DNA from 3 places in the Pseudomonas sp. PB3P13 genome. Region 1 is predicted to be linked to each of the others. Evidence: riboswitches for the same ligand, from Rfam matches in the RefSeq annotation. Region 1 holds a riboswitch; each other region holds the start of a gene.

Region 1 (2,256 bases):
TCCAGCTCCAGCGGCTCTTCAAGGTTGGCGTCCATCAGCTTCACCACTTCACGCAGCGGTGCACTGACGCACACATTTTCCGTCGGTTTGATGCGCCGATAACGCGATTCCTCAAACGCGAGAATATCCTCGATTCCTTCGACCAGCGCCTTGTCGTGCAAGCCTTTGATCCAGTCGAGCGCCATGTGGAAAGCCCCCGAAGGGCTGGATGCGGTTAACCGGTCCCGGTCGATCACATAAGGTTCGCTGGTCACGTGCGTGGATCTGGAAATTTCCGCCAGTGCCGGACGATGCTCGGGATGAATCGCACAGCGATAGCCATCGAGTACACCCGCGCTGCCGAGAAACCACGCGCCGTTCCACAGGCCCGCCAGGATCACGCCCTGTTCGGCGGCCGCACGTATCAACTGATTGAGCTCGTCGCTCGCGTTCAGTTCGGTTCGGTAGCCGCCGCAGATCACCAGCAGATCCAATGCATGGATCGCAGCCGTATCGACGCGCCCGTCGGGGCGGATCACCAGACCGAGGTCGCTGATGACCTCCCGGTCATGCAGGCCGAAGGTGCGTGATGAGAACAGCCCCGGGCGCAGCAGATTGGCCGTGACAATGGTGTCCAGCGCCTGAGTGAATGCGGGCAGCGAGAAATGCTCCAGCAGCAGGAACCCGGTCCGGGTCATGCGGCCCGGCTCGGCAGAATGTTCATTCAGATAGCGGAGGTTTTTGCCCTTCATGCCACCGCTAAATTGACGTCTTTCAATCAAGGTGCGACTCACTCGGCTACATTGACGGACCTGGCTTCAGGCACGCGGCTGAAACGCCATGCTAACCGTAGATCTCCGACAAATATATCAATCCTGGTTCATGACGCCCGCAATGACCCGGATTGTCCGCACTGGCTGGGCAAGACCCGGGCGGCGCTGATCAAGGATCAGTTGCACGGTCAGGCACTGATCCGTGCGTCCGGCGAGCTGTGCACCATCGGCCGCTGACGCCATGCCTTCGATATCGTGCCACCACCAGAAAATTCCGGACCATTGCGGCGCTTGATCGACTACCATGCCTGCTGCCGGTTCCCCAACGGGATTAATAGGGAATCCGAGGTGCCTTGCCAGGCATCAAACGGAACTGCCCCCGCAACTGTAGATGCCGAGCCTGCTCCTGAACTGCCACTGGGATGATTCCCGGGAAGGCTGGAGCCAGGCGACGACGCATCAGTCAGGAAACCTGCCGGCCAAGCAAATCACTAACCGGCGGGGTGTCCGGGAAGGACATCCTTGCGCCCGGTGTTTGAGCTACAACGGCAGCGATCAACGATGTGTTTCCAGTCCGTACCCTGCTCCCTGTACGGTCACCGGAGATTGCGTCATGCGGCTGTCGCGCCTTGCCACCCTCGTCACTGCCTTGGGATTTTCCACCCTCGCCCATGCAGCCCCGACTCAGTATCCCCTGACGGTTGAAAACTGCGGCAGCACGCTGACCTTTACCCAGGCGCCAAGCCGCGCCGTGACCATCGGCCAGGCCGGCACCGAAATGCTCTACGCCCTGGGCCTGAGTGACAAGGTGGTCGGTACGTCGCTGTGGTTCAACAATGTGTTGGCCCGATATCAACCCGTCAACGAGGGCATCGAACGTCTGGCCGATAACGAGCCGAGCTTCGAGGCAGTGATCGGCAAGCGACCGCAACTGGTTGCCGTGGAGCTGGAATGGATGGTCGGGCCACAAGGCGCGGTCGGCACCCGTGAGCAGTTTCATGAGATGAACATTGCGACCTACCTGATGCCTTCCGATTGCGAAGCCAAGGACAATCTGGTCGGCGCCGACGGCACGCGGCTCGAAGCGTTCCGGGTCGACAGCCTCTACAAAAGCATCAACCAGCTGGCTCAGGTGTTTGACGTGCAGGCGCGCGGTCAGCAACTGGTCGCCGGGCTCAAGGCCAGCTTGGCAAAGTCGGTGGCGACCGCCGCGCAGAACAAGGATTTGCGCCACACCAGCGCCCTGTTCTGGTTCTCCAGCGCCAGCCTCGACATCGACCCTTACGTCGCCGGCCACAAGGGCATTCCCGAGTTCATGCTCAACACCCTGGGTGTGCGCAACGTGGTGACGTCCGACGAAGAATGGCCGACGGTGGGCTGGGAAACCATTGCCAAGGCTAACCCGACCTTTCTGGTGATCGCGCGGATGGACCGCCGTCGCTTCCCTGCCGACGACCACCTGAAAAAACTCGAATTCCTGCGCAGCGATCCAGTGACCCGCAAC
Region 2 (2,256 bases), 500 kb from region 1:
ACTAATGTCGGCGCCGCGCCGGCATTTGTCATGTGTCGTACGGACCCGCGCTGTTGCGGCGGAACAACCCTGCGCTGATCAAGCCCAAGGCCAGCCAGAACGCGACATTGGTGAGTTGTGATGCAATTTTAAACTGCGTTTCCAGCGTTTTGGGGGCGAGCATCGAATGCACCTCCGGCTGCGGCGCGCCGATCACATGCGGTACGGCAAGGATCGCCACGCCGAGGATTTTCATCAGCCAGTGACGGCTGAACACAATGAACGCGATGCCAACTGCCGTGGACGCAGCGGTGCCGATCCACCAGACCTGGCGCTGGGCCAGATCGGCTGCGGCCGTGCCCGGCAATTCCGGTGGCAGGCCCAGGGTCGGCGCGAGCACGAAGGTGGCATAACCGGCCAGCCCCCAGAGCAGACCCTGGGCGGTTTGGGTTGGCGCGCGCAGGGTATAAAGACCGGCGAGCATCAACGCGAAACCGACAGCGACCACCAGGTTGCCACCGGTGGTGGACAGCACGCGCTGCCAGCCGTCTTCCGGTTCCCAGGCTTGGGCGTCGTGAGTGTGTGCGGCAGCACCGGCAGTGTGTTCGTGCAATTCAACAGCAGCCGGTTCGGATTTTTCGTACGTCTCGGCCTGGGTAATCAGTGGCGAAACCCAGAAACTTTGCAGAAGAGTCAGCAACAGGGCCGCCAGCAGTCCGGAAAAACCTGCGGTTTGCGCAATACGCTTGATCATGTCAGCAGGTCTCAATGGCACGGAAAGGCAGCGCTGTGGCGGGTATCGTGGGCGGCGTTGTGCACGGCCTGGATGTGCGAGAAACCGGCGAAATACACCAGAGAGATGCCAAGGATCGATGCGCAAAGGGCAGCGGCCAGGCGTTGGGTCAGGGTTGTGGTGGTGCTTTTCCCGGCAGTGCTGCCGGTGCTGCTGATGATCGACATGGCGCATCCCTCTGGGCTGTCAGCGGGTGAATGGAGCGCATGAAAAACCCCGCGAATCAGGCACGCAGAGGCTCGAACAGCGCCCGCCCACCGCGGGTTTGTCATTCGGCGAGCGTGATGCTCACCGTGTGCTGCGGGCCGGTCTCCGGGCTCACGAGGGGTTTGGCGTCAACCGGAACCTGCAAGCATCACCTTCCCATGCCGACTATCCGGCACAGTGGATTTGACGCTTCGCTCGCTTACCGTTGCGGGGGCAGCACCGGACTGACATGGCTCTGAGTAAAGCACATGATTCACCGGTTTCCCGTTTCACCCTGTAAGGGCACCCGTAACTAGGCGTGTAGGAGAGCATGGGCGGGGGTTGGGCGTCAATTGGCATGGGTTCTCATCTTTGTGGCGAGGGGGCTTGCCCCCGTTGGGTTGCGAAGCGACCCCATCATTCTTCCAGACATACCGCGCAAGCAGGTCTGACGACGGCTTCGCCGCCGAACGGGGGCAAGCCCCCTCGCCACAGGAAAATCCTCATCACAGGCAAGCCCTTCAATACAGGCAAGTCCCCTGACCACAATCGTCGGCGACCACTCCCGAACATTGACCCGCCCCAAGACCATGCGTAGCCTTGCGTGTTCGAGGTTCTTCGGCGGCTGCCGAAGCTAAGAAGGGAACGCGGTCAATGCCGCGGCTGCCCCCGCAACTGTGAACGGTGCTGTTTGCTGCCACGCCACTGCAGGTCCTGTCCAACGGATCCGCGGGAAGGCGCAGCGAACGCTGGGCCCAACGCCCGGCACACCGTCAGCCAGGAGACCTGCCTCGATACAGATTCTCACTACAACCGGGCGGGGTGATCCGGTGGCGAACTCTTCCGCGCGCGTGCGTCGCTGCGATTGTCGTCCCGTATGCCCGCCACCTTGCGTTAGGGCATCCGATGAAAACACTGGCCAAACTTCCCGTCACCATCGTCACCGGTTTCCTCGGCTCGGGCAAAACCACCTTGCTGCGGCACATGCTCGACAACGCCCATGGCCGCCGCATTGCGGTGATCGTCAACGAGTTTGGCGAACTGGGCATTGATGGCGAAATCCTCAAGCAATGTTCCATCGGCTGCACCGAAGAAGAAGCCAACGGCCGTGTCTATGAACTGGCCAACGGCTGCCTGTGCTGCACCGTTCAGGAAGAATTCTTCCCGGTCATGCGGGAGCTGGTCGCCCGTCGCGGCGACCTTGACCACATCCTCATCGAGACCTCCGGTCTGGCCCTGCCCAAACCCTTGGTGCAAGCGTTCCAGTGGCCGGAAATCCGTAGCGCCTGCACGGTGGA
Region 3 (2,256 bases), 320 kb from region 1:
GCGCAAACCCGCGATGGTTCAACCGATCAGCCTCGCGCTTCCTTGAGCAACAGCGCAATGCCGGGGTGATAGTTGCCGGCCTCGTTGTGCAACTTGCGGTAGGCGTAGGGGAAATACCAGGCGACGGCGCAGGTGTGTTCTTTTTGCAAATCGTCGAGCATGTCCTGGAGTTCTTCCGGGGTGGCGCTGTGCTGGGATTTTTGCGGTGCGACGAAAAGACAGCCGAGTTTCAGGTCGCTGGCGTAGCTGATTTTCCTTGCGTCGCTGGTGATATCGGCCAGTGCCTGCGTCAGGTTCAGGCTGTTGACCTTAGGCCAGCGTTGTGACGCTTGAAGGTAGGCGCGCTCTTCGCCCGTGGCGATCAGCAAGTCGGCGCGAGCGTTGCGCTCACCTTCTTCGTGCTGTTTACGGGTGGGTGTTTGCTGCAGCGTGACCATTTCCGCCATCCACGCAGCAGCTGAAAGCACGCTGAGGTTGGCTTTTTCGTCATGCCAGTACGGCGTGTCGTTATCGCCGCGCACGGCGTTGAAACGGTCGATGCAATCGAACCAGCGTTCGAGCGCCGGGCGCAGGAATTCCAGTTTTGGATTGCTGATGATCATGCCTTGCATGTGGCTCACCCTTGTTATTGTAATGGGGTAGATGTGGCTCTTTGATATCACTGCTTGAAGTGTGGCACAAGATCGGCGACAGCAGATGGGCCGGGGGCAGTTTTTTAGCCCGTTGCCTCCCGGCTTCAATTGACGCTCCACCCCCAACCCTCTAACCTTCGCCGCTTGTTTCAGGTGCTCTGTGGCCATGGCCGACGGAGTGAAACAGGGAAACCGGTGAGTGCGCTGCACAATCCCGGCGCTGCCCCCGCAACGGTAAATGAGTGAACACTGCGTCTTGAGCCACTGTGTCGAAACCGGCATGGGAAGGCGCGCAGTCTGGCAAACGCCGCTCATGAGCCCGGAGACCGGCCTGATTCATCCAGCGGCATCACGGTGGGCGATGCCAGGCTTTTTGCCGTCTATTCTTGTGCCTGCCCGCCGTTATCCAGTCTCAACGGAGAGCTCCCCATGACCGATTCCCCTGATCGTGACGAACGTCATCTGGCGCGCATGTTGCGCAAAAAAGCCGTGATCGACGAACGCATCGCCAACTCCCCGAACGAATGCGGCTTGCTGCTGGTATTGACCGGCAATGGCAAAGGCAAAAGCAGTTCGGCGTTCGGCATGCTCGCCCGGTCGATGGGTCACGGCATGCAATGCGGCGTGGTGCAGTTCATCAAGGGGCGCAACAGCACGGGCGAAGAATTGTTCTTTCGGCGCTTCCCGGAGCAGGTGCGGTTTCATGTGATGGGCGAGGGCTTCACCTGGGAAACCCAGGACCGCCAGCGTGACATCGCCGCTGCCGAAGCCGCGTGGGAAGTCTCTCGCCAACTGCTGCGCGATCCGTCGATTGGCCTGGTGGTGCTCGATGAATTGAACATCGCGCTGAAGCACGGTTACCTCGATCTCGATCAAGTCCTCAGCGACCTGCAAGCACGGCCGCCGATGCAGCACGTGGTGGTCACCGGTCGTGGCGCCAAACCGGAGATGATTGAACTGGCCGACACCGTGACCGAAATGGGCATGATCAAGCATGCTTTCCAGGCCGGGATCAAAGCGCAGAAGGGCGTCGAGCTGTGAATCAGCCACGTCATTGCCCGGCGGTACTGATTGCCGCGCCGGCCTCCGGTCAGGGCAAGACCACCGTCACCGCCGCGCTGGCCCGATTGCACCGTCATCAGGGGCGCAAGGTTCGCGTGTTCAAATGCGGCCCGGACTTTCTCGACCCGATGATTCTCGAACGTGCCAGCGGTGCGCCGGTGTATCAACTGGACCTGTGGATGGTCGGTGAGCAGGACAGTCGTCGGCTGTTGTGGGAAGCCGCCGCCGAAGCCGACCTGATTCTGATCGAAGGGGTCATGGGGCTGTTTGACGGTACGCCGTCCAGCGCCGACCTGGCGCGGCACTTCGGTGTGCCGGTACTCGCGGTTATTGACGGTACGGCTATGGCGCAGACATTCGGTGCCCTGGCGCTGGGCCTGGCGAAATATCAGCCGGACTTGCCGTTCGCCGGCGTCCTGGCCAATCGCGTCGGCACCCTGCGCCACGCGCAGTTGCTCGAAGGCAGCCTGACCGAAGGTTTGCGCTGGTACGGCGCGTTGTCCCGGGAGACAGGGATCGAATTGCCCAGTCGCCATCTCGGTCTGGTCCAGGCCAGCGAATT

What was found. Region 1 has a riboswitch for cobalamin ahead of ACYZT1_RS15555 (ABC transporter substrate-binding protein). Riboswitches for the same ligand answer to the same signal wherever they lie in the genome.
Region 2: it holds a riboswitch for cobalamin, as region 1 does, so the genes downstream of both, ACYZT1_RS13315 (CbtB domain-containing protein) here and ACYZT1_RS15555 (ABC transporter substrate-binding protein) in region 1, are expected to answer to the same signal.
Region 3: it holds a riboswitch for cobalamin, as region 1 does, so the genes downstream of both, cobO (cob(I)yrinic acid a,c-diamide adenosyltransferase) here and ACYZT1_RS15555 (ABC transporter substrate-binding protein) in region 1, are expected to answer to the same signal.

The regions. Positions count from the first base shown of each region.
Region 1 covers NZ_CM142702.1:3,370,197-3,372,452, forward strand. Annotated here, with positions in the region: gene ACYZT1_RS15545 (GlxA family transcriptional regulator) at 1-731, opposite strand, end outside; partial or broken gene ACYZT1_RS15550 (chorismate mutase) at 870-989, shown strand; cobalamin riboswitch at 1,053-1,246, shown strand; gene ACYZT1_RS15555 (ABC transporter substrate-binding protein) at 1,366-2,256, shown strand, end outside.
Region 2 covers NZ_CM142702.1:2,871,075-2,873,330, forward strand. Annotated here, with positions in the region: gene ACYZT1_RS13305 (cobalamin biosynthesis protein) at 1-32, opposite strand, end outside; gene ACYZT1_RS13310 (CbtA family protein) at 29-733, opposite strand; gene ACYZT1_RS13315 (CbtB domain-containing protein) at 745-939, opposite strand; cobalamin riboswitch at 1,059-1,284, opposite strand; cobalamin riboswitch at 1,553-1,766, shown strand; gene cobW (cobalamin biosynthesis protein CobW) at 1,865-2,256, shown strand, end outside.
Region 3 covers NZ_CM142702.1:3,685,937-3,688,192, reverse strand. Annotated here, with positions in the region: gene ACYZT1_RS16980 (hypothetical protein) at 27-611, opposite strand; cobalamin riboswitch at 767-981, shown strand; gene cobO (cob(I)yrinic acid a,c-diamide adenosyltransferase) at 1,062-1,673, shown strand; gene ACYZT1_RS16970 (cobyrinate a,c-diamide synthase) at 1,670-2,256, shown strand, end outside.